DNA from 2 places in the Bradyrhizobium sp. cf659 genome. Region 2 is predicted to be linked to the other one. Evidence: predicted binding sites of a transcription regulator. Region 2 holds the regulator's gene; the other holds the start of a gene.
What was found. The regulator PhoB, encoded in region 2, activates phosphate uptake and scavenging genes when phosphate is short. The targets are predictions, from matches to a motif close to TGTCATNNANCTGTCAT.
Positions count from the first base shown of each region.

Region 1: the regulator PhoB is predicted to act here: its motif matches at 4,199-4,215, upstream of phnF (phosphonate metabolism transcriptional regulator PhnF).

Region 1 is NZ_FOQJ01000003.1:371,842-386,429, forward strand. It holds gene irr (Fur family transcriptional regulator Irr) at 1-238, shown strand, start outside; gene BM118_RS15835 (winged helix-turn-helix domain-containing tetratricopeptide repeat protein) at 258-1,808, opposite strand; gene mddA (methanethiol S-methyltransferase) at 1,943-2,731, shown strand; gene BM118_RS15845 (GFA family protein) at 2,957-3,379, shown strand; gene phnF (phosphonate metabolism transcriptional regulator PhnF) at 3,433-4,164, opposite strand; gene phnG (phosphonate C-P lyase system protein PhnG) at 4,284-4,748, shown strand; gene phnH (phosphonate C-P lyase system protein PhnH) at 4,753-5,361, shown strand; gene BM118_RS15865 (carbon-phosphorus lyase complex subunit) at 5,366-6,469, shown strand; gene BM118_RS15870 (alpha-D-ribose 1-methylphosphonate 5-phosphate C-P-lyase PhnJ) at 6,466-7,362, shown strand; gene phnK (phosphonate C-P lyase system protein PhnK) at 7,355-8,152, shown strand; gene phnL (phosphonate C-P lyase system protein PhnL) at 8,161-8,859, shown strand; gene BM118_RS15885 (alpha-D-ribose 1-methylphosphonate 5-triphosphate diphosphatase) at 8,871-10,028, shown strand; gene phnN (phosphonate metabolism protein/1,5-bisphosphokinase (PRPP-forming) PhnN) at 10,025-10,621, shown strand; gene BM118_RS15895 (pyridoxamine 5'-phosphate oxidase family protein) at 10,648-11,259, shown strand; gene BM118_RS15905 (SDR family NAD(P)-dependent oxidoreductase) at 11,640-12,371, opposite strand; gene BM118_RS15915 (hypothetical protein) at 12,763-13,008, shown strand; gene BM118_RS15920 (aliphatic sulfonate ABC transporter substrate-binding protein) at 13,030-13,983, shown strand; gene BM118_RS15925 (alpha/beta fold hydrolase) at 14,461-14,588, opposite strand, start outside.
Region 2 is NZ_FOQJ01000003.1:229,137-243,724, forward strand. It holds gene BM118_RS15100 (hypothetical protein) at 1-192, shown strand, start outside; gene BM118_RS15105 (TetR/AcrR family transcriptional regulator) at 304-894, shown strand; gene BM118_RS15110 (haloalkane dehalogenase) at 891-1,823, shown strand; gene BM118_RS15115 (Rdx family protein) at 1,835-2,062, shown strand; gene BM118_RS15120 (GNAT family N-acetyltransferase) at 2,080-2,511, shown strand; gene BM118_RS15125 (lysylphosphatidylglycerol synthase domain-containing protein) at 2,932-3,987, shown strand; gene BM118_RS15130 (ATP-binding protein) at 4,045-5,343, shown strand; gene pstS (phosphate ABC transporter substrate-binding protein PstS) at 5,488-6,501, shown strand; gene pstC (phosphate ABC transporter permease subunit PstC) at 6,644-7,633, shown strand; gene pstA (phosphate ABC transporter permease PstA) at 7,638-8,483, shown strand; gene pstB (phosphate ABC transporter ATP-binding protein PstB) at 8,480-9,301, shown strand; gene phoU (phosphate signaling complex protein PhoU) at 9,313-10,029, shown strand; gene phoB (phosphate regulon transcriptional regulator PhoB) at 10,052-10,759, shown strand; gene BM118_RS15165 (GcrA family cell cycle regulator) at 11,012-11,521, opposite strand; gene BM118_RS15170 (aspartate aminotransferase family protein) at 11,978-13,186, shown strand; gene argF (ornithine carbamoyltransferase) at 13,186-14,109, shown strand; gene BM118_RS15180 (Hsp33 family molecular chaperone) at 14,362-14,588, shown strand, end outside.

The DNA of each region.
Region 1 (14,588 bases), 140 kb from region 2:
CAATACGCTGAACCAGTTCACCGAAGCCGGCCTGTTGCGCCGGATCGCCGCCGACGGCATCAAGTCGTTCTTCGATACCGACACATCCGTGCATCCGCACTTCTACCTCGAAGGCGAGGATGTGCTGGTCGACGTCGCCGATGGCCTCGCCTTCACCAGGATTCCCGAGGCGCTTCCCGGCCACGAGATCGCGCGGCTCGACGTCATCGTCCATCTGCGCCGCAAGCGCGTGGCGTAAAGCCGGGCCTGACGATTTCCTACCGCAACCCCGCCCGCCGGAATCCTTCCAGATAGTGCTCGCGATCGGCGTCGCTGGCCCATGGCAGTTGCGTCGCGATCCAGTGCAGCGAGATGCCCGGCTGGGTGCGGCGGAGCTCGCCCAGCGCCATCTCCGCAAGCGTCCCGTCGCCGGTCATGCCGGCGGACACGGCGAGCACGCGATAGGCGCCGGTGAGGTCGCCGCGATGGCGGATCGCCTCGCGCGCGAGCGCGATGGCCTCGTCATAGCGCCGCTCGGTGAAGCGCGCATAGCCGGCGATGCCGTGATAGATCGCCAGCGACGGGTCGCGCGGTGAGAGCCGGATCGCCCTCTGCGCCGCCTCGAACGACTCCCTCGACCGCCCGGCATAGGACAGCGCCAGCGCGTAATAGCCCTGCGCCAGCGAGAAGTTCGGATTGAGCGCGAGCGCCTGCTCGAACTCGGACAGCGCGTCCGTAAGCCTGCGCGTCGAGAAGTAGACGCTGCCGAGCCCGGCATGCGCCCAGGCATCCTCATGATCGCAGCGCACCGCGGCCAGCGCGGCGGCTTCCGCTATCGGCGCCACCCTGGCCAGCTCGGTCCAGCCGAGATGCGCGCCGAACATGTGGTTCGCCGCGAGCAACGACAGCGCCTGGCCGTAATTCGGATCGATCCCGATCGCGCGCTCGAGCAGCGCCTTTGCGGCCTCGTGATCCTGCCGCGTCACGCGCCAGTAATGCGACAGCGCGCGCATCAACAGATCCCAGGCGTCGAGGCTCGCGGGCGGCTTGCGACGGCTACGAAAATCCTCCGCCGCGTGGATCTGCGGCTCGATCGCTGCGGCGATCGCATTGGTGATCTCGTCCTGCACGGCGAAGACGTCGACGAGCTCGCGGTCATAGCGCTCCGCCCAGAGGTGGCTGCCCGATGTCGCGTCGTTGAGCTGTGCGGTGATGCGCACCCGGTTGTTCGCCTTGCGCACGCTGCCTTCGACGATGTAGCGGACGCCGAGCTCCTCGGCGATCTGCCTGATGTGGACCGCGCGTCCCTTGTAGGTGAAGGACGAGTTGCGGGCGATCACCATGAACCAGCGCTGCTTCGACAGCGCGGTGAGGATGTCCTCGCTGATCCCGTCGCCGAAATAGTCCTGTGCGGGATCGCCGCTCATGTTCTCGAAGGCGAGCACCGCGATCGCCGGGCGGTCCGCCACGGCGCGCGGCCGGGCAGGGACGGGCTCGGCGGGCGCAGGCACCGCTGCCGCTTCTTCCCGGACGTCGCCGATGAAACGAAAGCCCTTGCGCGGGATCGTCTTGATCAGCCGCTGTGCCGCGCCGTCGTCGCCGAGCGCCTTGCGCGCGGCGTTGATCCGGCTGTTCAGGGCGGAATCCGAGACGATGCGGTCGCTCCAGATCTGGCTGATCAGGTCATCCTTGCTGACCACTCGCGCCCGTTGCGCGACGAGGTAAAGCAACAGATCGAACACCTGGGGCTGCAACGGCACGGCCACCCCGGCGCAGGTCAGTTCGCGCAGGTCGCCGTCGAGCACGTTGTTTTCAAAGCAAAATCGCACGTTTCTGTCGTCTCAAGCAAAAATCAAAGTCGTCTCAGGCGAAAATCAACCGTCCGCGAAAGTCTTGGACGCACCGATGCGGCATGGTGCAGCCACCAATGAAGTGCCGGCGTTTTGGCACAACGGAGCTTTCCATGTCCCAAATTGATCAACAGATTCATTCAATCGGCCCGGAGGTTGCGGGCTCACGCATTTTCAAGTTCATCGCCTTTCTGTACGGAATTGCGGCGTATCTCGTGTTTTTCGTCACCATTCTCTACGCTATCGGCTTCGTGATGGGGCTGGCAGTGCCGAAGACCATCGACACCGGAGCCGAAGCGCCCGTCGTTCGCGCGGTCATCATCAATCTGCTGCTGATGTCGCTGTTCGCGGTTCAACACAGCGTGATGGCGCGCCAGCAATTCAAGGCGTGGTGGACGCAGTTCGTCCCCAAGCCGGTCGAGCGATCGACTTACGTGCTGTTCGCGAGCCTGTCATTGCTCCTCCTGTTCTGGCAGTGGCGTCCGCTGCCTGCGGTCATATGGGAGGTCGAGGATCCCGATCTTGCCGTGACGTTGGTCACGCTGTCCTTCGCGGGTTGGATATTGGTGTTCACCTCGACCTTCATCATCAATCATTTCGAATTGTTCGGCTTGCATCAGGTGACCAACCATCTCGTCGGCAAGGAAGCGACGCCGCCGCGTTTCAGGACGCCGCTGCTCTACAAGTTCGTCCGTCATCCGATCTATCTCGGCTTCATCATCGCGTTCTGGGCGGCACCGGTCATGACCGCGGGCCATCTGCTGTTCGCGGCCGTGACCACGCTCTACATCTTCGTCGGCATCGCGCTGGAGGAGCGCGACCTCGTCGATCTCTTCGGCGACGAATACCGGCAGTACAAACAACGCGTGTCGATGCTTATTCCCTGGCGCCGGTCAGTTTAGTGGTCGCCTCTTTCCGTCGCGTCCGCCGAATGGAGGATGCGCGACGGAACTGAGACGCGTATCTCGCCGGACACCAGCCTTCAACGACCCTCGGGGTGATTCCCCCTCACTCCGATGCCACCAGCGCGAGCGAAGCTCGTCGCGGCCCCGCATCCGCCTTCGCCGAGATCTCGGTGAAGCGGAGCGGGGAGACGATTTCCAACCTTCATCAACGGAGACGACCAAATGAAACATGTCGGACACTGCTTCTGCGGCGCGGTTACGGTCGAGGTCACGGGTGCACCGGAGGCGATGGGCTATTGCCATTGCGGCTCCTGCCGGTCCTGGTCCGGCGGACCGGTGAACGCCTTCAGCCTGTGGAAGCCCGACGCCGTGCGCATCACCGAAGGCGCGCAGCACGTCGAGACCTTCGCCAAGACGCCGCTCAGCCAGCGCAAATATTGCAGGAAGTGCGGCGGCCATCTCATGACCAATCACCCGCCGCTCGGCCTGACCGACGTCTTCACCGCCACCCTCCCCACCCTGGCATTCACGCCCGGCGTCCACGTCAACTACGCCGAGACGGTGCTGCCGATGCGCGACGGCCTGCCCAAGCTGAAGGATTTCCCCGCCGAGTTCGGCGGCAGCGGGGAGATGATGCAGGAGTAGGAGGCTCGGCTCTTCTTTCCCCCTGTTGTGGGAAAGAGGAAGAGAGCTGCATCTCAGCCGTTCTCGACCAGAAACTCCACCCGCTCGGCGGCGAAGCGCGAATGCTTCGTCACCAGCGGCTTGCCATCGAGATCGTGGTCGGTGGCATCGACCACGAGGATCGGCCGTCCCAGCGGCAGATCGAGCCGCGCAGCGTCGGTCGCATCGACGATGCCGGCGGTGATCCGGGTCGCGCCGCGGCGATAGTCGCGGACGCCGAAGTGCTCGAGCAGTTTCGTCATCGAGCGCGTTGCCGCAAACACGCTGCCCGCACCCGGAAACAACTCCGCCGACAGCCATGTCGTGGAGACGCAGATCGGCGTGCGGTCGGCGAGGCGTATCGCCTCGATCCGCACCAGCGGCGCGCCGGCCTTCAAGCCCAGCTCGCGCGCCAGCTCCCGCGTCGCGACGTCGTCGGCCGCCTCGATCAGCTGCCCGCGCGGCTCACGGCCGCCGGCGCCGACGATCTCGGAGAAGCGCGTGCGCGAGCGCAGCGGATAGGCGATGCGCTGCGCCTCGACATAGGTGCCGCTGCCGCGTTCGGCGCGCACCAGGCCGCGCTCGGCAAGGGCTGCCAGCGCCCGCCGCACGGTGTGGCGGTTGACGCGATAGGTCTCGGCGATCTCCATCTCGCCCGGCAGCTTGTCGCCGGCGGCAAAGCGGCCGTCGGCGATGCCGCGCTCGATGCCGTCGGCAACGAGGCGCCATAGCGCGACGCCCGTGGAGGCGGTGTCCTGCATGCTCATATCGCCGGTCAGCCTAGCCCGAAAATCACACGCTTGTCACGAAACAGTCATGGCGCTTCCGTATGAAGTTGTCTACTATCATAGACAACTTGAATTCGGCAAGTTCGGTGGCAAGTTCGGTGGATCGGGTGACGCAGCACAACAATCAGCAAGCCCAGCGCAAGGCCGCGATGGCCGTGCTGGCGCACGCGGAGGCGGGCGAGATCGCCGCTCGCCTCCGCGCTTTCGCCCTCCCGGCCCATCAGGACCTGCGCGCGCCGGAAAACGGCCTCGTCATGCTGCGCGGCCGGGTCGGCGGCGACGGCGCCCCATTCAACCTCGGCGAGGCCACGGTGTCGCGCGCTGCGGTCCGGCTTGCGAGCGGCGAGGTCGGCTTCGGCTACACGCTCGGACGCAACGGTGAGAAGGCGCGCCTGATCGCGCTGTGCGATGCGCTGGTGCAGTCGCGGGATTTTTCCGCATCGGTCGAGCGGGACGTTATCGCGCCGTTGCGTGAGCAGCTTACGATCCGGCGCAAGCAGGCGGCGGCCGAGACCGCCGCGACGAAGGTTGATTTCTACACCATGGTGCGCGGTGAGGGGTGAGATCATGACCACGATTGCGGAACTGCCGCCGGGGTTCGCCGACAAGGTGCTGTCGGCGCAATCGACCTTTCGTTCGGTGATGGACGCGATGGCGCGGCCGGGCTCGGTCCAGCGCATCGTACCGATGGCGGGAACCCCCGGGCCGATGATGCGCGGCGCCGCCGCGATCGCGCTGACGCTGTTCGATCACGATACGCCGCTCTGGCTCGATGCGCGGATGGCGGAGAGTTCCGACGTCGTGAAATGGCTCAAGTTCCATACCGGCGCGCCGGTCATCCAGGATTCCTCGATCGCAAGCTTTGCCCTGATCAGCGACGGCGCCCTGCTTCCGGCGCTCGAGCGCTTCGCGCTCGGCACCAGCGAATACCCGGATCGGTCGACCACATTGATCCTCCAGGTCGATCGCCTTGACGCAGGGCAGGGCTTCGAGCTGCGCGGCCCCGGCATCGATGGCGTCGCGACGCTCCGGGCGTCGATCAGGCCCGCCGACCTGTTCGAGCGGCTGCGTGTCAACGAGACGCTGTTTCCGCGCGGCATCGACGTGGTGCTGGTCGCCGATGACGCCGTGGTTGCGATCCCGCGCACAACGCGTGTCGTGAGCAAAGGAAGCTAGGCATATGTATGTCGCAGTCAAAGGTGGCGAGCGCGCCATCGAGAACGCTCATCGCCTGCTCGCCAATGCGCGGCGCGGCGATCAAAGCATTCCGGAAGTCACGCTCGACCAGATCTCGGAGCAGCTTGGTCTGGCCGTGGACCGCGTCATGAGCGAGGGCTCGCTTTATGACCGCGAGTTGGCGGCGCTCGCGATCAAGCAGGCGCGCGGTGATCTGATCGAGGCGATCTTCCTGGTCCGCGCCTTCCGCGCCACGCTGCCGCGCTTCGGCGCCAGCGAGCCGGTCGACACCGGCGCCATGCGGGTGCAGCGGCGGGTGTCCTCGACCTTCAAGGACATTCCCGGCGGTCAGATCCTCGGGCCGACCTTCGACTATACGCATCGCCTGCTCGATCCCTCGCTCGCCGATGGCTTTGCGCCGGAGGCGCCGGCGACGGCCGAAGCCTCGACCGCCCCGACGCCGCGCGTGACCGATATCCTGGGCCGCGACGGGCTGATCGAATCCTCGCCGCAGGCTGAGGACGGCGCCAGCGTCGGCGATCTCACCCGCGAGCCGCTCAACTTCCCGGCGGACCGCGACCTGCGCCTGCAAAATCTCGCGCGCGGCGACGAAGGCTTCCTGCTGGCGATGGGCTATTCCACCCAGCGCGGCTATGGTCGCAACCATCCCTTCGCCGGCGAGATCCGCTTCGGCGAGGTCGAGGTCGGATTCTCCGCCGAGGACGTCGGCTTCGCCGTGCCGCTCGGCTCGATCGAGCTCACCGAGTGCCAGATGGTCAACCAGTTCAAGGGGTCTGCGACGGAAGCGCCGTGCTTCACCCGCGGCTATGGCCTCGCCTTCGGCCAGAGCGAGCGCAAGACCATGTCGATGGCGCTGGTCGACCGCGCGCTGCGTGCCCGCGAGCTGGGTGAGGAGGCCCTCGCACCGGCGCAAGATGAAGAATTCGTGATGTCGCATTCGGACAACGTCCAGGCGACCGGCTTCGTCGAGCATCTGAAGCTGCCGCACTATGTCGACTTCCAGTCCGAGCTCGGCCTGCTGCGCAAGCTGCGTCAGGAGTTCGCCGAGGCCAATGCGCCTGATGTCATGAAAGAGGCCGCGGAATGAACGCGCCCGCCTACAATTTCGCCTATCTCGACGAACAGACCAAGCGGATGATCCGTCGCGCCATCCTGAAGGCGATCGCGATCCCCGGCTATCAGGTGCCGTTCGCCAGCCGCGAAATGCCGATGCCCTATGGCTGGGGCACCGGTGGCGTGCAGGTGACGGCGGCGATCCTCGGTCCTGAGGACGTGCTGAAGGTCATCGACCAGGGCTCCGACGACACCACCAACGCGATCTCGATCCGTAAATTCTTCGCCAAGACCGCCGGCGTCGCCACCACGACGGCGACGGACGATGCGACCGTGATCCAGACCCGTCACCGCATCCCCGAGGCGGCGCTGCACGAGAACCAGGTGCTGGTCTATCAGGTGCCGATCCCGGAGCCGCTGCGTTTCCTCGAGCCGCGCGAGACCGAGACGCGGCGCATGCATGCGCTCGCCGAATACGGCCTGATGCATGTGAAGCTCTATGAGGACATCGCGCGCTTCGGCCACATCGCGACCGCCTACGCCTATCCGGTGAAGGTGAACGCGCGCTACGTGATGGACCCGTCGCCGACGCCGAAATTCGACAATCCCAAGATGGACAATTGCCCGGCGCTGCAATTGTTCGGCGCCGGCCGCGAGAAGCGCATCTATGCGATCCCGCCCTATACGAAAGTGGTGTCGCTCGATTTCGAGGATCACCCCTTCGAGCCCTACCGCTTCAATGCGCCTTGCGCGCTGTGCGCGGCCGAAAACTCCTATCTCGACGAGATCGTCACCGACGACAAGGGCGGACGCATGTTCGTCTGCTCCGACACCGATTATTGCGAGGGCCGTCAGGCCGCCGGCCATCACGGCAGCCTGAGCGCTGCGCCGTACAAGGAGAAGGCGCAGGAGACATCAAATGGCTGATCACGACGTGATGGAAAACGACGAGCCGCTGCTGGTCGCGGAGTCGCTCAGCAAGTCCTACGGCCGCATCGCCGCGTGCCGCGACGTGTCGTTCTCGCTCTATTCCGGCGAGGTGCTGGCGATCGTCGGCGAATCCGGTTCGGGCAAGTCGACGTTGCTCCAGCTGCTGTCCGGCCAGCTCGCAGCCAGCGGCGGGCGCGTCTCCTACCGGATGCGCGATGGCGTCAGCCGCGATCTCGCCACGCTCGGCGAGGCCGAACGGCGCTTCCTGTTCCGCACCGACTGGGGCTTCGTGCACCAGGATCCCGCGCAGGGGCTGCGCATGGCGGTCTCGGCAGGCGCCAATGTCGGCGAGCGGCTGATGGCGGTGGGATGGAATCACTACGGCCGCATCCGTGACACCGCGTCCGACTGGCTCACGCGCGTCGAAATCGACGTCGCGCGCATCGACGATGCGCCGCGCACCTATTCCGGCGGCATGCGCCAGCGTCTCCAGATCGCCCGCAACCTCGTCACCGAGCCGCGGCTGGTGTTCATGGACGAGCCCACCGGCGGTCTCGACGTGTCCGTGCAGGCGCGCCTGCTCGACCTGTTGCGCAGCCTCGTCGCCGAGCTGCATCTCGCCGTCATCATCGTCACCCACGATCTTGCGGTCGCGCGGCTGTTGTCGCATCGCGTGATGGTGATGAAGGGCGGCCGCGTCATCGAGACCGGTCTCACCGACCAGGTGCTCGACGATCCCCGCGAGCCTTATACCCAACTCCTCGTCTCCTCGATCCTGCCGCCATGAGCCCCCTGATGACCGCCATGATCGACGTCACCGATGCCAAGAAGACCTTTACGATGCACCTGCAGGGCGGCATCGAGCTGCCTGTTGTCAGCGGCGTGACCTTCCAGGTGAACCCCGGCGAATGCGTCGTGCTGTCGGGCCCGTCCGGCGCAGGCAAGTCGTCGATCCTGAAAATGATCTTCGGCAATTACCGCTGCGATTCCGGCCGCATCGGCATTCGCCATCGCGGCGCGCTGATCGATCTGGCTGCCGCCGAGCCGCGGCAGGTCCTCAACGTGCGCCGCGCGACCATCGGCTATGTCAGCCAGTTCCTGCGCGCGGTGCCGCGGGTTGCCACGATCGACGTCGTCGCCGAGCCGCTGATCGTGAACGGCATGGCCCGAGCCGAGGCGCAGCAGCGTGCCGCCAACCTGCTGCACCGTCTCAACATTCCCGAGCGGCTCTGGCAGCTTCCGCCCGCGACCTTTTCCGGTGGCGAGCAGCAGCGCGTCAACATCGCGCGCGGTTTCATCTCGGATCTGCCGATCCTGCTGCTGGACGAGCCGACCGCTTCGCTCGATGCCGCCAACCGCGCCGTCGTGGTCGAGCTGATCGCCGAGAAGAAGCACCGGGGTGTCGCCATGGTTGCCATTGTCCATGACGACGAAATCCGGCATCTGATTGCCGACCGCATCGTCGATGTCACCAGCTTTGCCGCCGCGGCCTGAAGGAAATGGAAATGAACGCCAAGCCGAAGGACACCGTGATCGCCAACGCCAGGATCGTGCTGGCCGACCGGGTGATCGAGCAGGGCTGGCTTGCTCTTGCGGATGGACGCATCGCCGAGATCGGCGAGGGCAGGGCGCCCGCGGGCGCCGAGGATGCCGGCGGCGATCTGATCATGCCCGGCCTGATCGAGCTGCACACCGATCATCTCGAAGCGCATTACGTGCCGCGGCCGAAGGTGTTCTGGAATCCGGTCGCCGCCGTCGTCTCCTATGACGGCCAGCTCGCCACGTCAGGCATCACCACCGTGTTCGACTCGCTCCGGGTCTGGCGCGAGGACGGCGCCGAGGAAGTCGACGGCCGTGCCGGCACGCTTGCCGCCGCGATCACCACCGCGCGCGACGCCGACCTGCTGCGCGCCGACCACTTCCTGCATCTGCGCTGCGAAATCCCGATGCCGAGCGTGGTCGAGGAGGCCAAGGAGCTGATCGACCGCCCCGACGTCCGCTTGATGTCGCTGATGGATCACACCCCCGGCCAGCGCCAGTTCCGCGACGAGGGCAAGCTGCGCGACTATTATCGCGGCAAGGGCGGCGGCAAGACCGACGCCGAGCTCGACGAGCTGTTCGCAAAACGCTTCGAGTATCAGAAGGCTTATGCCGCGACCAACATGCGCGAGATCGTGGCGCTGGCGCATCGGTACAAGATCCCGCTCGCCAGCCACGACGACACCACCGAGGAGAATGTCGCGGACGCCGTGCGCGATCGCATTTCGGTGGCGGAATTCCCGACGACGCTGGAGGCCGCGCGCGGCCTGCATCAGGCCGGCATCGACATCCTGATGGGCGCGCCCAACGTCGTGCGCGGCGGCTCGCATTCCGGCAATATCGCTGCGGTCGATCTCGCCCGCGAGGGCCTGCTCGACATTCTCTCGTCGGACTACATTCCATCGAGCCTTCTGATGGCTGCGCTGCAATTGCCGGAACATGTGCCCGCGATCAGCCTTCCGGCGGCTGTTCGCACCGTGACGAAAGCGCCGGCCGAGGCGGTCGGTCTCTCCGACCGCGGTGAGATCGCGGTCGGCAGGCGCGCCGACCTCATCCGCGTGCACATCGCGGGCAGCGTGCCCGTTGTCCGCAGCGTCTGGCGCGAAGGAGGCCGGGTCGCATGAGCGAGACCGCGACCATGGCGCAGGGCGAGGCGGGTGCGATCGGCCCTGGCCGGCTCGTGCTCGTGGTCGGTCCCAGCGGCGCCGGCAAGGACACCTTGCTGCGGCTGGCGCAGGCGGCCTGCACCGACGATCAGAACGTCGTCTTTCCGCGTCGCGTCGTGACGCGGGAGTCCTCCGCGGCTGAAGACAACATTGCCATGAGCCCGGACGAATTCCGACGCGGGATCGATCACGGCGATTTCGCCGTGCATTGGGACGCGCATGGGCATTCCTACGCGCTGCCGCTCGAAATCAACGACGACATCCGCGCCGGCCGCGCCGTCGTCGTCAACGTCTCGCGTACCGTGATCGCCGCGCTGCGCCAGGCCTATGCCAATGTCGTCGTGGTCGCCATCACGGCGCCGCCGGATGTGCTGGCGCAGCGGCTTGCCGCTCGCGCCCGGCACAGCGACGGCAATATCGCGGACCGGCTGTCCCGCAGCGTCGACGACGCAGCATCGCAGGCCGATGTCACCATCCTCAACGCCGGCAACGCGGATTATCACAGCCGCCAGCTCGTGCGCGTGATCAGGAACGAAGGCTGGCGCGAGTAACCGCCGGCGCAAAGGAGAGTGGAAGAATGTCGGTGATCGAAACGGTCGAGCAGCTAGAGGCCATCTACGGCGCCACCAACGACGCCTCGACCGTGAAAGTCGCCGACCACGTCACGCCGCTCTATCGCATCTTCATCGAGAAGGCGCCGTTCGCGGCGCTCGCCACCATCGGGCCCGAGGGCATCGACTGCTCGCCGCGCGGCGATCTGCCCGGCTTCGTCCGCATTCACGACCCCAAGACGCTGATGCTGCCGGATCGCCGCGGCAACAACCGGGTCGATTCCCTGCGCAACATCGTGCGCGACCCGCGCGTGTCCCTGATGTTCCTGGTCCCCGGCTCCGGCAATGCGGTCCGCGCCAACGGCCGCGCGCATCTGTCGATTGATCCGGAGCTGCTGGCGTCCTTCAAGGTCGAAGGCAAGGCGCCGCGCAGCGTGATGGTGATGAATGTGGACGAGATCTACTTCCAGTGCGCCCGCGCCATCGTCCGCTCCGATCTCTGGAACCCGGACAAGCGGATTGATCCGAAGACCTTGCCGACGCCCGGCCAGATCCTCGCCGAGATGAGCCAGAACAAGGTCGGCGGCGAGGAGTACGATCGCAGCTGGGCGGCGCGTGCCGCGGCGACGATGTGGTAGCTGCTCTTACCCTCTCCCCTTGTGGGAGAGGGTGGCTCGCCGCGATAGCGGCGAGACGGGTGAGGGGTCTCTCTCCGCGAGTCCAGAATCGTAGGGTGGGCAAAGGCGCACTTGCGCCGTGCCCACCGCATGTCCAACACCGCGATAGAAATGGTGGGCACGCTCCGCTTTGCCCACCCTACGGCTGCGACGATGTGGTAGTGCACTTACCCTCTCCCCCTGTGGGAGAGGGTGGCTCGCCGCGAAGCGGCGAGACGGGTGAGGGGTCTCTATCAGCGAGTCCAAATCTCATTCGAATACGCCGATGGATACCCCTCATCCGGCGCTACGCGCCACCTTCTCCCACAAGGGGAGAAGGGAACAGCCTTGATCACCTCGTTTCAATTAAACGCCATCCCGCCGCTCAGCGCGATGGTCTGGCCGGTCATGTAGGCATTGTCGACCAGCAGCATCACCGCCTTCGCCACCTCATCCGCGGTGCCGAAGCGGCCGAGCGGGATGCGACTGACGAGTTGGGGCTGGCCGCTCATCATGTCGGTCTCGATCAGCGACGGCGCCACTGCGTTGACGGTGATGCCGTCTTTCACCAGCCGCGCAGCATAGCCGCGCGTCAGCCCCTCCATGCCGGCCTTGGACGCATTGTAGTGCGGGCCGATCGAGCCGGCGCCGCGGGCCGCGCCGGAGGAGATGTTGACGATGCGCCCCCATGTCTTCGCGCGCATCGCCGGCAGCACCGCCTGCGTGCACAGGAAGGCGGATTTCAGATTGACCAGGATGGTGCGGTCGAAATCGTCCTCGGTGAGGTCGTCGACGCCGCGCGTGATGGCGATGCCGGCATTGTTGACGAGAATGTCGATGGGGCCAAGCTCGGCCGTGACGCGTGCGACCATCGCAGCGACGGCCTCGCGCTGCGACACGTCGGCGGCAACGGCGATGGCGCGGCCGCTGCGCTTGTTGATCTCGCCCGCCAGTTGCTCGGCCTGCCCGATCCGCTCGCGGCAGTTGATCGCCACCGCCGCGCCGGCCTCGGCCAGCCGGCGGCAGACCGCGGCGCCGATCCCGCGTGAGCCGCCGGTGACGAGCGCTGTGCGTCCCTTCAGATCATTTGCCATGCCGGGATCTCCCAATCTTCTGTTTTGCGCCCGACGGAGCCTATCATGCTGGCCACTCGCCGGTGTTGAACTCATCGCGAGATGAATCTGCCTGTCAGCGCTTGCGGCGGGAGAAGCGGCCCAGCGCGCCGCTCGTAATTATGGATAGCCATTTCATTGACCGATCGCGCCAATCACTCGATATTCGAAGCATCGAAACTGCTCCTCGAGCCGAAGCCGCAACATGAGAACCGATCACCAGCGTAATCCAGGCGACATGCACGAATGCATGACGCGGCGCTGTTGTTCGGCGGCCACCGGCGCCTGTTGTTGTTGCTGACCGCCTCCTTCTCAGCACGTCACATCGCAAATCCCAAGACAGGAACGCCGCAATCCCGGCGAATGAGCAGTCATGTCCCAAGCCCAGTTCGAAGCCCAATTCGAAACCCAATCCAACGCCTACATCATCGAAATCCACGACCGCGCCGCCGGCATCATCACAAGAGACGCGCGCGGCTTCCGCTTCTTTTCCTCCGAGCGCCTGTTCGACAGCCTCGAAGGCCGCCAGTTCCGCTCGGCGCGCGAGGCCGAGCGGGCGGCGCGCGCGGTGTTCGCCGAGCGGAGCCGGCGCGCACATTCGCAACTCTTCGCCAACTGATCCCACTGAAAGGACCGCGATATGATTACCCGACGACACATTCTCGCAACGACACTCCTGCTCGCGACAGCTCTGGCTGCCCCCGCACGCGCCGAGGACAAGCCCGCCGAAATCCGCATCGGCACCCAGAAAGGCGGCTTCTTCCCGGCGGTGCGCCAGCGCCAGACGCTCGAAAGCGCCTTCAAGCCGCTCGGCATCGAGATCAAGTGGATCGACTTCCAGTTCGGTCCGCCGCTGCTGGAAGCGATCAATGTCGGCAGCGTCGATTTCGGCTATGTCGGCGACTCCCCGCCGATCTTCGCGCAGGCCGGCGGCGCAAAGATCCGCTACGTCGCCGCGGTGAAATCGGACGGCAACACCCAGGCGATCGTCGTGCCGAAGGATTCACCGGTTCACTCGCTGGCCGATCTCAAGGGCAAGCGCGTCGCCTTCGGCAAGGGATCGAGCGCGCACAATCTCCTGGTCGCGGCGCTCGAGAAGGCCGGCCTGTCCTGGTCCGACATCACGCCTGCGCCGCTCGCGCCGGCCGATGCGACGGCGGCCTTCGTGAAGGGCTCGGTCGACGCTTGGTCGATCTGGGATCCCTATCTTGCGCTCGCCGAACTGAAGGAGAATGCGCGCGTCATCGCCTTCGACAAGGATGTCCACAAGCCGAACGCCTTCTACATCGCCGGCACCGATTTCGTGGAGAAATATCCCTCGCTCGTTGCGAAGCTCAACACGGCCTTCGCGTCCGAGGGCGTATGGGCGGATTCGCACCATGAGGACGTGGCGAAGGCGCAAGCGGAGGCGACCGGCGTCGACATCGAAGCTGTCAAGCGCTTCGTCGCCCGCTCCAATTATCGCGTGGTGCCGCTCGATGCCGAGGTGGTCAAGAGCCAGCAGGCGGTCGCTGATCGCTTCGCCAAACTCGGCCTGATCCCAAAGCCGGTCAACGTCTCCGACATCGTCTGGAAATGGACGCCCGGCTCCTGAGGTAGCATCAACGAGAATGTCGTCATGCCCGGGCTTGCCGTCTTCGCCTAGGCTTCGCCGGCCCAACATCTGTAAGCCCGGCGAAGTGTTCGCGGAGCCGGGTCCCGGGCATCCACGTTCTTCGTTCCGTGCAGCTAAAGCACGATGAAATTAGGTTCGGCGGCGTCGGTGATTCACCTCTCCCCGACGGGGAGAGGTCGGATTGCGCAGCAATCCGGGTGAGGGGCTGCGGCACTCAGCGAGACCAGATCCTCTCACCCGGATCGCATCTTCGATGCGCTCCGACCTCTCCCTACGGGAGAGGTGAATCGAGCCCTGAGCCACATCGATTCAACCAAAATTCATCCCGCTTTAGTCGTGGATGGCCGGGACCTAGGCGAGCGGAAGCGACGCCGTCCTTTGGACGGCTATGCCCGGCCATGACGCTCTGGAGGCGTTTGCGCCTAAACTTTCAGCGCGAATGCGATAGCTCTGGGCTCAGCCTTTCAGCGCCGCCAGCAACTCATCCGGGCGCTCGGCCATGATCATGTGGCCCGCGCCCGGCACCACGACGGTCTTCGCATGCGGGATCGCGGCCGCGAGCGCCTTGCCGGCCTTCGCCGGTG
Region 2 (14,588 bases):
AAGGTCACCGCGCGCTGGCTCGCCGCGCTCGCCGTCGCGCTGGTCGCGGCCTCGCTTGCGCATGTAGTCCCCGGCCGCTTCGGCTACTGGCTCGACCTCGGCCTCATCATGTTCGCCTGCTACCTGGTCGGCTGCACCATCGGCGCCTGGCTGCGCGACCGGGTGGTCTCGCGGAGCCAGCCGGCGGCTTGAGTCTCGGGGTCCGCCCTCATCTGACATTGCGATAACAGCTTGATCGGCAAGCAAATTACCCAATGCAGAAAGCATGCTTGATTTTAATACGTACGTACGTATTATTCGGCCATGCCAAAGCCCTCACTCAAAGACGCGATCCTCGACGCCGGCCTCAAGGTCATGTTCCGGACCGGCTATCATGGCACCAGCGTGCGCGACGTCACCGCTGCGGCGGGCGCGCCGCAGGGGTCCTTCACCAACCATTTCCGCTCCAAGGAAGCGTTCGCTTCGGAGGTGCTCGACCGCTACTTCGACGTCACCAGGGGGCTGGTCGCAGAAGCGCTTGAGGACACCTCGCTGACACCGCGCGCGCGCCTCAAGCGTTATCTCGACATCATCACCGGCCGGCTCGAGGCCGACGGTTACGGTCGTGGCTGTCTGATCGGCGATCTCAGCCTGGAGGCGACCGGCAGCAGCGAAATGCTGCGCACGCGCCTGACCGAGATTTTTGCCGAATGGCGCGTGCCGTTCGCGGCCTGCATCGCCGACGCTCAGGCGCGCGGCGAGATCGCATCCGATTTCGAGCCCGAGGAGCTTGCCGATTTCCTGCTCGCGTCCTGGCAGGGTGCGATCCTGCGGATGAAGGTCGATCGCAATCCGAAAGCGCTCGAACGTTTCAAGACCATCGCATTTCAAACCGTGTTCAGGGAGCTGACATGAGCAAGCCAATCGAGATCGAGATTCGCAACGCGCCCGTGCTGGGAAGCAGCATGGCCTATCGCGAGACGGGTGCGCAGGATGCGCCGGTCGCGCTGTTTCTGCACGGCAACCCAACCTCGTCGCACATCTGGCGCAACATCCTGCCGTTGGTGTCACCGGTCGCGAATTGCATTGCGCCCGATCTCATAGGCCTCGGCCAATCCGGTAAGCCCGACATCGCCTACCGCTTCTTCGACCATGTCCGCTATCTCGATGCGTTCATCGAACAGCGCGGCATCACATCGGCCTATCTCGTCGCGCAGGACTGGGGCACCGCGCTCGCATTTCATCTCGCCGCGCGCCGGCCGGATTTCGTACGCGGATTAGCCTTCATGGAATTCATCCGCCCGATGCCGACCTGGCAGGATTTCCACCATACCGAGGTCGCGGAGGAGCAAGACCATGCCGAGGCGGCGAGAGCGGTCTTTCGCAAGTTCAGGACGCCGGGCGAGGGTGAGGCCATGATCCTCGAGGCGAATGCGTTCGTCGAGCGCATTCTGCCCGGCGGAATCGTCCGCAAGCTCAGCGACGAAGAGATGGCGCCCTATCGTACGCCGTTCCCGACGCCTGAGAGCCGTCGCCCCGTTCTTGCGTTTCCCCGCGAGCTGCCGATCGCGGGCGAGCCTGCCGATGTTTATGAGGCGCTCCAATCCGCCCATGCGGCGCTGGCCGCATCTTCCTATCCGAAACTCCTGTTCACCGGCGAACCGGGCGCGCTCGTCTCGCCGGAATTTGCCGAGCGGTTTGCGGCCTCGCTGACGCGTTGCGCGTTGATCCGGCTTGGCGCGGGATTGCATTATCTGCAGGAGGACCACGCTGACGCAATCGGCCGATCGGTGGCCGGCTGGATCGCCGGCATCGAAGCGGTGCGTCCGCAGCTCGCCGCGTGAGGAGGGATGAGATGTCGGATGTGACGATCATCTATTGCCGTCCCTGCGGCTACGAGAAGCGTGCGAAGGAAGTTGCTGCGGCGCTGCGCCGGCAACTGGCGCTGGAGGCGGATCTCGTGGCCGGCAAGGGCGGCATCTTTCAGGTCAAGCTCAGCGACAAGGTTGTCGCCAGCCGCAGCAAGGGCCATTTTCCCGGCACCGACGAGATCGTCGCGGCCGTTACCGCGGCGCGGCATTGATCCGGGGAGGCACGCCGATGTCGGTTGTCTGGAACGAAGGTCTGGCGGCAATCGACTGGAACGAGCTTTCCGCGCTCTACCGCATCGCTCCGCTCGGCAACAAGACACCAGCCGATCTCGCGCTGGTGTTCGGCAACAGCATGTTCTGTGCCTTCGCTTATGACCAAGGCCGGCTGGTTGGCGCCGGCCGAGCGCTGGCGGACGGCCGCGACTGCGCCTATCTCTGTGATGTCGCGGTGCACCCGGACTGTCAGGGGCAAGGCCTCGGCCGCGAGATCATCGCGCGGCTGCTGGCGCGATGCCGCGGACATCGCAAAATCATCCTCTACGCGGTGCCTGGCAAAGAGGGCTTTTATGAGCGTCTCGGCTTCCGCCGGATGACGACGGCCATGGCGATTTTCGACGACCAGGCCAGCGCCTATCAGCGCGGCTATCTGACCGCCCCTTAAGCTGCCGCTGCGCTGCACCCGTTCGGTGCATCGGAAAATCCGTCCAGAACGACCCCCTCGCCCTCTTTCAACAGGCGGGCGCGGCCCATAGATTGACGTCGGCTTAAGGCGTGACGGAACATTGTGCGGCCGAAATCATCAAAACTTCATGGCGCCTGCGCAGGATTGCCATGGAGATTCGCGTCAGCCTTGCCGCCGAAAGCGCCAAACCGTGCATCAGGAGCCCGCAACCTGCCTAAAACATTGAAGGCACGAGTTTTTGTTCGAATTGCTGAATTCCACTCCGCCCCAAAACGCGCTAGTGGAGGGGCAGGGGGCATGCGCGATGCCGGAGCCGGCGGCGAGGGTTCGTTGAGTGCCTGTGCGTCGTCCGCCTGTTCGCCGGCCGTCCTGGCCGCTGAAGTGTTGTTCGAGGTCTAGATGCTGGAAGCCATACGCAGGGCGATGACGTTGCTGCGCCAGAAGCAAATCCTGCATAAGCTTGGAGTTGTGATCAGCGTCGCGGTCATCGGCATCGCTTGCTATGTGCTCTACCACATGCTGCGCGGCATCGACTTCAACGAGGTGATCGAGGCGATCAAGAGCACCGAGCCGAGCCAGATTGCGATGGCGGCGCTGTTCGTCGCCGCGGGCTATTTCACCCTGACCTTCTACGACCTGTTCGCCGTGCGCGCGATCGGCCACACCCATGTGCCTTACCGCATCAATGCGCTCGCCGCCTTCACCAGCTATTCGATCGGCCACAATGTCGGCGCCAGCGTCTTCACCGGCGGCGCGGTGCGCTACCGCATCTATTCGGCCTATGGGCTGAACGCGATCGACGTCGCAAAGATCTGCTTCCTCGCCGGCCTGACCTTCTGGCTCGGCAACGCCGCCGTGCTGGGCCTCGGCATCTCCTACCATCCGGAGGCGGCGGCCTCGATCGACCAGCTTCCGCCCTGGCTGAACCGGACGCTGGCGCTGATGATCATCGTGGGACTGGTCGGCTATGTGGTCTGGGTCTGGACCCAGCCGCGTGTGGTCGGTCGCGGGCCCTGGACCGTGGTGCTGCCGGGCGGACCGCTGACGCTGCTCCAGATCGCGATCGGCATCATCGATCTCGGCTTCTGCGCGCTCGCGATGTACGTGCTGGTCCCGGACGAGCCCAATCTCGGCTTCGTCGTGGTCGCGGTGATCTTCGTCTCGGCGACCCTGCTCGGTTTTGCCAGCCACTCGCCCGGGGGCCTCGGGGTGTTCGACGCCGCCATGCTGGTCGGCCTTTGGCAGATGGACCGGGAGGAACTCCTCGGCGGCATGCTGCTGTTCCGCGTCCTCTATTATCTGTCCCCCTTCGTCATATCTGTAATCTTGCTGACGTTTCGCGAAGTTATAATCGGCGCCCGATCGAAGCGTTTGCAGCAGGCGGCGCTCAAGCTCGACCCCGGCCCGGCACGTGAAGCCGCCTATGTGAGAGAGCGCAGCGACAGCGGCGCCTGATCGGCCAAGCCGTCAGGACAAGGCCGTCAGGACAAGCCCTTAGGAGAAGCCCGCCCGATGGCGATCGACGCCCCCTCTTCTCCCACCGCGCAGCCCTGGTCCGACCGGCTGCGGCACTCGACGATCATCCTGATCGCCGCGGCGCTGGCGTTGTCGGTCGTGGTCTCGCTCGGCGAAATGTCGGCGTTGCACGCCATTGCCGTGTTCCTCTGCATCGCCGCGGCGGCGCTGATCCCCTGGCGATTGCACGACACCGCCGCCTCGCGCGACGATGTCAGGCGCACCAACCCGGTCGAGAGCGCTGCGGTGGCCGCGGTCGTCGCCGGCATGCCGGACCCGGCGGTGCTGCTCGACCGTGCCGGCCGCGTCATCCATCTCAACGCGGCCGCGGCCCAGCTCGCGCCGGCGCTGCGCAGGAACGAGCTCGCCCAGTTCGCGCTGCGCTCGCCGGAGATCATCACGGCGCTGCGCGAGTCGATCGCGACCACCGAGCCGCGGCGCGCGACCTATCTCGACCATGTCCCGGTCGATCGCTGGATGGAGCTGATCATCACGCCGGTGCCGGTGCCGACCAGCTTCGGCGGCGCCGACAAATGCATGCTGATGACCTTCCACGACCAGACGCCGCTGCGCCGGGTCGAGGAGATGCGCGCCGACTTCGTCGCCAATGCCAGCCACGAGCTGCGCACGCCGCTCGCCGCGCTGTCCGGCTTCATCGACACGCTCCAGGGCCAGGCCAAGGACGACCCCAAGGCGCGCGAGCGCTTCCTCGGCATCATGCACAACCAGGCCACCCGCATGGCGCGCCTGATCGACGATCTGCTCTCGCTGTCGCGGGTCGAGCTGTCGGCCCATGTGCGGCCCGACACCCTGGTCGACCTGCTGCCGATCATCCGCCAGGTCGCCGACGGGCTCGAGCCGCTGGCGCACGAGCGCCAGGTCGAGGTCGAGATCCATCTGCCGGAGCCGCCGGTGATGATCGCGGGCGACCGCGAGGAGCTGCTCCGCCTGTTCGAGAACCTGATCGAGAACGCGCTCAAATACGGCGCCTCGGGCGGACGCGTCATCGTGTCGCTGACCTCGGGCGCCGCCACTGATGGAACTCAGGAAATCCGGGTCATGGTCCGGGATTTCGGCCCCGGCATCGCGCCCGAGCACCTGCCGCGGCTGACCGAGCGGTTCTACCGGGTCGACGTCGGCGACAGCCGCTTGCAGGGCGGGACCGGGCTCGGATTATCGCTGGTGAAACATATTCTTAACCGGCATCGCGGCCGGCTTTTGATCGAAAGCGTGCCCAAACAGGGCGCCACTTTCACCGCCTGTTTTCCCCAGGCCAGGCCCCCGGCGGCAACCTGAAACTCAAGCGATTTCAATTGCTTGAGGTTGTCATCCGACTGTCACGAAACCTTCGTAAAAGCACAGCCGACCGCTCCTAAAGGGGCGGCACGGGGAGCGCGATCGGGCGCGGATGGCGCTTCGCTCCCCTGTATGGAGACCAGCATGAATTTCCTCAAAACGATCGTCGCTGCCGGCTTGGTCGCCGCATCGACGACGGCAGCCTTTGCTGCCGACATCACCGGCGCAGGCGCGACGTTCCCGTTCCCGATCTATTCCAAGTGGGCTGACGCCTACAAGAAGGAGACCGGCAATGGCCTGAACTACCAGTCGATCGGTTCCGGCGGCGGCATCAAGCAGATCCAGGCCAAGACTGTGACCTTCGGCGCCAGCGACGCGCCGCTCAAGGCCGAGCAGCTCGAGAAGGACGGCCTCGTCCAGTGGCCGATGGTGATGGGTGCCATCGTTCCGGTCGTCAACATCGAGGGCGTGAAGCCGGGCGAGATGGTGTTCGACGGCGAGACTCTCGCCAGCATCTATCTCGGCAAGATCACCAAGTGGGACGATGCCGCGATCAAGAAGCTCAATCCGAACCTGAAGCTGCCGTCGGAGGCGATCACCGTGGTCCGCCGCTCGGACGGTTCGGGCACCACCTTCAACTTCACCAACTACCTCTCCAAGGCCAGCGCGGACTGGAAGAGCAAGGTCGGCGAGGGCACCGCCGTCGAGTGGCCGGTCGGCGTCGGCGCCAAGGGCAACGAGGGTGTGTCCGGCAACATCGGCCAGACCAAGAACTCGATCGGCTACGTCGAATACGCCTATGCCAAGCAGAACAAGCTGACCTACGCCGGTCTCGTCAACAAGGCCGGCAAGCCGGTGCAGCCGACCGTCGAAGCCTTCCAGGCGGCCGCCTCCAACGCCGACTGGGCCAAGGCGCCCGGCTACTACGTCATCCTGACCGACCAGCCCGGCGACAAGTCCTGGCCGATCACGGCGGCGACCTTCATCCTCATGCACAAGGATGCCACCGACAAGGCGGCCTCGCAGGAAGCCATCAAGTTCTTCCGCTGGGCCTTCAAGAGCGGCGGCAAGGCGGCTGAAGAGCTCGACTACATCCCGATGCCCGAGGGTGTCGTGACCCTGATCGAGAAGACCTGGGCTGCCGAGATCAAGAGCTAAGCGCTGCTGTCCCGGACAGCGCGCCGGGATCTCAAAAGACCTCCGCTCCGGATCGGCACTGCGCCGCATCCGGAGCGCAAGACCAACAACAAGACCGACAGCAAGCGTTATATAACGGGCACAGGGGATCGGCGTGGCAGAGATGGCCGTTCAGAGCGATGTAATCGACGACGCCGGACCGTATGATCGCGCCAAGGCCTTGAGCGCGTTCAAGCTCGGCGACGTCACCTTCTACTGGATCACGCGGCTCTCCGCGATCTCGGTGCTGCTGATCCTCGGCGGCATCATCGTTTCGCTCATCGTCGGCGCTTTCCCGGCGATGAAGGAGTACGGCGTCTCCTTCCTGTGGACGCAGCGCTGGGCGCCGTCGGCGGATCCGCCCGTGCTCGGCGCGCTCGGGCCGATGTACGGCACGCTCGTCACCTCCTTCATCGCGATGCTGATCGCCATTCCCGTCGGGCTCGGCATTGCGATCTTCCTCACCGAGCTCTGTCCGCAATGGCTGCGCCGTCCGATCGGCATGGCGGTCGAGCTACTCGCCGGCATTCCCTCGATCATCTACGGCATGTGGGGCTTCTTCGTGCTGGGCCCGTTCCTGGCCAACACCTTCCAGCCGTTCATGATCAAGATCTTCGACGGCGTTCCCGTGCTGGGCGCGATCTTCGCCGGTCCCCCGTCCTATCTCAGCCTGTTCAACGCCGCGCTGATCCTCGCCATCATGGTGCTGCCCTTCATCACCTCGATCTCGGTCGACGTGTTCAAGACGGTGCCGCCGGTGCTGAAGGAGGCCGCCTACGGCGTCGGCTGCACCACCTGGGAAGTCGTGCGCAGCGTGGTGATCCCCTATACCCGTGTCGGCATCATCGGCGGCGTCATGCTGGCGCTGGGCCGCGCGCTCGGCGAAACCATGGCGGTGACGTTCATCATCGGCAACTCGTTCCGCATCTCCTCCTCGATCTTCGCCCCGGGCACCACGATCTCGGCGGCGATCGCCTCCGAGTTCGCCGAGAGCGACGGCCTGCATCAGTCCGGCCTGATCCTGCTCGGCCTCCTGCTGTTCGTGCTGACGTTCTTCGTGCTCGCCGCCGCCCGGATGATGCTGATGCGGCTGGAAAAGAAGGCGGGGAACTAAGGCCATGAACCCGATCTATTCACGCCGCCGCCGCAAGGACTTCGTCATCCGCGGCCTCTGCATCGCCGCCGCCGCCTTCGGCGTCACCTGGCTCGCGCTGATCCTGATCACGCTGCTCTACAACGGCGTGGCCGGGCTCAATCTCCAGCTCTTCACCGAGAACACGCCGCCGCCCGGCTCGACCGAGGGCGGCCTGCTCAACGCCATCGTCGGCTCGCTGATCATGACCGTGATCGGCGTCGGCATCGGTGCGCCGCTCGGCCTGTTCGCCGGCACCTATCTCGCCGAATACGGCCGCAACGACAAGCTGACGTCGGTGATCCGCTTCATCAACGACATCCTGCTCTCGGCGCCCTCGATCATCATCGGCCTGTTCATCTACGGCGCGGTGGTGGTGCCGATGCGCGGCTTCTCGGCGATCGCAGGCAGCCTCGCGCTCGCCGTCATCGTCATCCCGGTGGTGCTGCGCACGACCGAGGACATGCTGCTGCTGGTGCCGAACGCGCTGCGTGAGGCGGCGTCCGCCCTCGGCCTGCCGCGCTCGCTGGTGATCAAGCGGATCGCCTATCGCGCCGCCCGCTCCGGCCTCATCACCGGCGTGCTGCTCGCAACCGCCCGCGTCGCCGGCGAGACTGCGCCGCTGCTCTTCACCGCGCTGTCGAACCAGTTCTTCAGCCTGAGCCTGAACAAGACGATGGCCAACCTGCCGGTGACCATCAACAACTTCGTGCAGAGCCCCTACGCCTACTGGAAGCAGCTGGCCTGGAGCGGAGCGCTGCTCATCACCCTGACCGTTCTTGCCCTGAATATTGGCGCGCGCATCCTTGGCGCCGAGAGGACCGCAAAATGAGTGATCTTTCCGTATCGATGAGCGCATCCGGCGGACTGCCCCAGGCGCCGCTGCTGCCGGAAGCGCCGGCCAAGGTGACGGTGCGCAACCTCAACTTCTATTACGGCGAGCACCACGCGCTGAAGAACATCAACCTGACGCTCGGCACCAACCGCGTCACCGCGTTCATCGGCCCGTCCGGCTGCGGCAAGTCGACCCTGCTGCGCATCTTCAACCGGATGTACGACCTCTATCCGGGCCAGCGCGCCACCGGCCAGCTCATGCTCGACCAGACCAACATCCTCGACCCCAGGCTCGACCTCAATCTGCTGCGCGCCCGCGTCGGCATGGTGTTCCAGAAGCCGACGCCGTTCCCGATGACGATCTACGAGAACATCGCCTTCGGCATCCGCCTCTACGAGAAGATCTCGAAGTCCGAGATGGACGGCCGCGTCGAGAAGGCGCTGCGCGGCGGCGCGCTGTGGAACGAGGTCAAGGACAAGCTCAACGCCTCCGGCCTGTCGCTCTCCGGCGGCCAGCAGCAGCGCCTCTGCATCGCCCGCACCGTCGCGGTGCGGCCCGAGGTGATCCTGTTCGACGAGCCCTGCTCGGCGCTCGACCCGATCTCGACCGCCAAGGTCGAGGAGCTGATCCAGGAACTGTCCGAGAACTACACGATCGCGATCGTCACCCACAACATGCAGCAGGCGGCGCGCGTCTCCGACAAGACCGCCTTTATGTATCTCGGCGAGCTGATCGAGTTCGACGACACCAGCAAGATCTTCACGTCGCCGAGCGACCGGCGCACGCAGGATTACATCACCGGCCGGTTCGGCTGAGGAGACGGAACATGGGTTCTGAACATACCGCAAAGGCCTTCGACACCGACCTCCAGGAGCTCACCCGGCTCGTCGCCGAGATGGGCGGGATCGCCGAGCGCATGATCGTCGATTCCGTCGATGCGCTGATCCGCCGCGACGTCGCGCTCGGCCAGCGCGTGGTCGCCACCGACACCGAGCTCGACGCGCTCCAGAAGCGCATCGAGGAGCGCGCCGTGCTCACCATCGCCCGCCGCCAGCCGATGGCGGTCGATCTGCGCGAGATCGTCGGCGCCATGCGCGTTGCGACCGATCTCGAGCGCATCGGCGACCTCGCCAAGAACATGGGCAAGCGTGTCGCCGCGCTGGAGACGGATTTCCATCCGCTCAAGCTGTTCCGCGGCCTCGAGCACATGACCGACCTCGTGCAGCAGCAGGTCAAGTCGGTGCTGGACGCCTATGCCGCGCACGATCTGCCGGCGGCGATGGCGGTGTGGAAGGGCGACGAGGAAGTCGACGCCATCTGCACCTCGCTGTTCCGCGAGCTCCTCACCTACATGATGGAGGATCCGCGCAACATCTCGTTCTGCATCCACCTGATGTTCTGCGCCAAGAACATCGAGCGGATCGGCGACCACGCCACCAACATCGCCGAGACCGTGTTCTACATGATCGAGGGCCAGGCGATCACCGACAAGCGGCCGAAGGGCGACATGACGACCTTCGCCACGACGGTCCCGAATACCTGAAGACGCAAGGAGCGACGACACCATGGGCGCACGCATTATGGTGGTTGAGGACGAGGAAGCTCTCACCGAGCTTCTCCGCTACAACCTCGAAGGCGACGGCTATGACGTCGAGACGGTGATGCGCGGCGACGACGCCGACACCCGCCTCAAGGAACACATCCCCGATCTGATCGTGCTCGACTGGATGCTGCCGGGACTGTCGGGCATCGAGCTGTGCCGGCGGCTGCGGACCCGGCCCGAGACCAAGCAGCTGCCGATCATCATGCTCACCGCGCGCGGCGAGGAGAGCGAGCGGGTGCGGGGCCTTGCGACCGGCGCGGACGACTACATCGTCAAGCCGTTCTCGGTGCCGGAGCTGCTGGCGCGCGTGAAGGGCCTCTTGCGGCGCGCCAGCCCCGAGCGGCTCGCCACCGTGCTCGCCTATGGCGACATCGAGCTCGATCGCGACAAGCGCCGCGTGGCGCGCTCGGGCCGGCCGATCGACCTCGGCCCGACCGAATATCGCCTGCTGGAGTTCTTCCTGGAGCATCCCGGCCGCGTGTTCTCGCGGGAGCAGCTGCTCGACAGCGTCTGGGGCCGCGACATCTACATCGACGAGCGCACCGTCGACGTCCATATCGGCCGCCTGCGCAAGCTGCTCAATCTCGGCCGCGAGCAGGATCCCATCCGCACCGTCCGCGGCGCCGGCTACGCGCTGGATGATCGTTTTGCGAAGGCGGAGCAGACGTAAGTCAGGGCGAGTTGGTCTGGCGAGCTGTCGCCACGATATCGGTGTCGTCCCGGCGAAGGTCGGGACCCATAACCCCAAGGCGCAATTGTTTGTGCGAGAAGGGTAACTCCGAGCCCCTGTAACCACACCTGCTGGTGGTTATGGGTCCCGGCCCCCCGTGCGCAATTGCGCACTCGGCCGGGACGACATCGGAGTATGTCGAGCCGTCATCGCGTGACGGCGCCGTCTTTGCAATCAGCTAGATCCGCGAACTCACCGCGAGGGCTTGGCCGGAGCGCGCCGGCGATCCGCGGCCGGCTGATACGCCACGCGCGAGTGCTGGGCGCAGTAGGGCAGGCCCGACAGCGCCCTGCCGCCGCAGAAGAAGAAATCCGGGCTCGAGGGATCGCCGACCGGCCAGTGGCAGGTCGCCTCGTTCAGCTCCAGCAGCGACAGCCGCTGGCTCATCGGCACCACGTTGTCGTAGGTGACCGGCTCGGCCTCCACCTCGACCTCGAAGGCCTGCGCCAGCGCGGTGTTGCCGCGCGCAATGGGGCGGCTGACCCGCATCATGTGCTGCGCGGGGCGCGCCTTGCGCGGCCGCGGAGCCGCCGATGAGGGGCTCTTGGCGCGGCCGGACAGGCCGAGCCTGTGCACCTTGCCGATCACGGCATTGCGGGTCACGTTCCCGAGCTCGGCTGCGATCTGGCTGGCCGACAATCCGGCCTCCCAGAGCTTTTTCAACTGCTCGACGCGATCGTCGGACCAGGTCAAAACCGTCATTGCACCCTTTCCCTCGCCGTGCGGCTGCCATCCTGGCGCCTCGCGGCGAATGCCTAAGCCTCGAAAAAACCCGTGCCGTCAGAATCCCTTAAGGCTCGCCGGGCGCACCAGATGCGCCCGAACGTTTACGCCGGTACATGAGGACTTAGAGGATCAGAACTGCTGCACGAGATGTCGTATCTGACAAGCCAAACGCTACAATATGGCGTGACTCACGCGCAAGAGTCCGCCGACTCGCTTCCACATGTTCCGTGGCCAAAATCCCGCAAATTCGGCACCGCAAGACTACGGATTCAGCGTTTCGCGAGGCTTTCGGGCGGCATTGACACCCGGTTCACCAGGCCTAAGATAGTGGCGCGTGCCGCCCTTAAAAGGCGGCACGTTTCGTTTTCCGGGCCGGTCAATGGTGCGTTGCGCAATGCACGCTCACACCGTCCGCAACATCAAGTGACCGTCATGACTAACAGCGCAGCACCGCATTTGCTCCCCGTTTTCGCCAGGGCCGACCTCGGTTTCGAGCGCGGAGAGGGCTGCTGGCTGATCGCGACCAATGGCGATCGCTATCTCGATTTTACTTCCGGCGTCGCGGTGAACGCGCTCGGCCACGCCCATCCCGCGCTGGTCAAGGCGTTGCAGGAGCAGGCGACAAAACTCTGGCACATGTCGAACCTGTTCCAGAGCCCGGACGGCGAGAAGCTCGCCGTGCGCCTGTGCAATGAGAGCTTCGCGGACTTCGTGTTCTTCTGCAATTCCGGCGCCGAAGCGCTGGAGGGGGTGATCAAGCTGGTCCGCCATCACCACTTCTCCAAGGGGCATCCGGAACGCTACCGCATCATCACCTTCGAAGGCGCCTTCCACGGCCGCACGCTGGCGACGCTGGCCGCAACGGGATCTGCAAAATATCTCGAAGGTTTTGGTCCGCCGATGGATGGCTTCGATCAGGTGCCGCATGGCGACATCGAGGCCGTCAAGAAGGCAATCGGTCCGCAGACCGCCGGCATCCTGATCGAGCCGATCCAGGGCGAGGGCGGTGTGCGATCGGCGACGTCAGGTTTTCTCAAGGCGCTGCGCCAGCTCTGCGATGAGAAGGGCTTGCTGCTCGCCTTCGACGAGGTGCAGACCGGCATGGGCCGCAGCGGCGATCTCTTCGCGCACAGGCGCACCGGCGTCACGCCTGACGTGATGTCGCTGGCCAAGGCGCTCGGCGGCGGCTTTCCGATCGGCGCGGTGCTGGCGACCGCGGAGGCGGCGGCCGGCATGGGGCCCGGCTCGCACGGCTCGACCTTCGGCGGCAATCCGCTGGCGATCTCGGCTGCGAACGCCGTGCTCGACGTCATGCTCAAGCCCGGCTTCTTCGACCACGTGCAGAAGATGTCGCTGCTGCTCAAGCAGAAGCTTGCTTCCGTGATCGACCGTCATCCCGACATCGTCAGCGAGGTGCGCGGCGAGGGACTCCTGATCGGCATCAAGGCCGTGGTGCCATCAGGCGATCTCGTCGCGGCGCTGCGCGACCAGAAGCTGCTCACGGTCGGCGCCGGCGACAATGTCGTGCGTTTCCTGCCGCCCCTGATCGTCACCGAAGCCGAGATCGAGGACAGCGTCGGGCGGCTCGAACGCGCCTGCGCCGCGATCTCGTCCAGTCAGACCAAGCGGGCGGCAAGCTGATGAGCAAGTCGCCGAAGCACTTCCTCGACATCAACGAGCTCCCGCTGTCGGAGCTCAAGAGCATGCTCGACGCCTCCTCCGCCATGAAGGCGAAGCAGAAGGCGCATCAGCCGGTGAGGCCGCTCGAAGGCAAAACACTGGCGATGATCTTCGAACGTCCCTCCACGCGTACGCGCGTCTCGTTCGACGTCGCCATGCGCCAGCTCGGCGGCGAGCCCATCATGCTCACCGGCGCCGAGATGCAGCTCGGCCGCGGCGAGACCATCGCCGACACCGCGCGGGTGCTGTCGCGCTATGTCGACGCCATCATGATCCGCATCCTCAACCACGACGCGCTGCTGGAGCTTGCGGCCAACGCGACCGTGCCCGTCATCAACGGTCTGACCCGGCGCTCGCATCCCTGCCAGGTGATGGCCGACCTCCTGACCTACCAGGAGCACCGTGGCCCGATCGAGGGCCGGACGGTGGCCTGGACCGGCGACGACAACAACGTGCTGGCGTCCTGGGCGCATGCCGCCGAGCGCTTCAAGTTTCAGCTCAACGTCGCAACGCCTCCGGAGCTGGCGCCGAAGAAGGCGATGCGCGACTGGATCAAGACGTCAGGCGCGCCGATCATGCTCGGCACCGATCCGGAAGCCGCCGTGCGCGGCGCCGATTGCGTCGTCACCGACACCTGGGTGTCGATGGGCGACAAGGAAGGCGAGCACCGCCACAACGTGCTCAAGCCGTACCAGGTCAATGCCAAGCTGATGTCGCTGGCCAAGCCCGACGCGCTGTTCATGCACTGCCTGCCCGCCCATCGCGGCGAGGAAGTCACCGACGAGGTGATCGACGGCCCGCAATCGGTCGTGTTCGACGAGGCCGAAAACCGCCTGCACGCGCAGAAGGGCATTCTGGCCTGGTGCTTCGACGCGGTGAAGTGAGGCGGCGCTGCCCGGCGGGCGCCTCACATGCAACTGTCGTCCTGGCGAAAGCCAGGACCCATTACCACCGGCTTTTGTTTGGCGAAGATCGGCAATTGTCATCTCGCGCGACAATTCCTGCTTGGGGTTATGGGTCCTGGCTTTCGCCAGGACGACACTGAGTTTGCCGTGCCTGCATACGTCCATTCTGCATGCCGGATGCAGCCGCAGCCCCCCTTCCATTTCCCACCCACGGACCCCAGATAGACGGCCATGGTTTCCCAATCCCCTGACATGAAAACCGGGCCTGAAGGCCCGGTTCGCGCACCATCGGCAGTTCCGATCGACGACGCCGTGCTGCCGTACGAGGTCGACGCGCTCGACGTGCGCGGCCGGCTGGTGCGGCTCGGTCCGGCGCTCGACGATGTCCTGACCAAGCACGATTATCCCGCTGCCGTGGGCAAGCTGCTCGGCGAGGCCATCGTGCTGACCACGCTGCT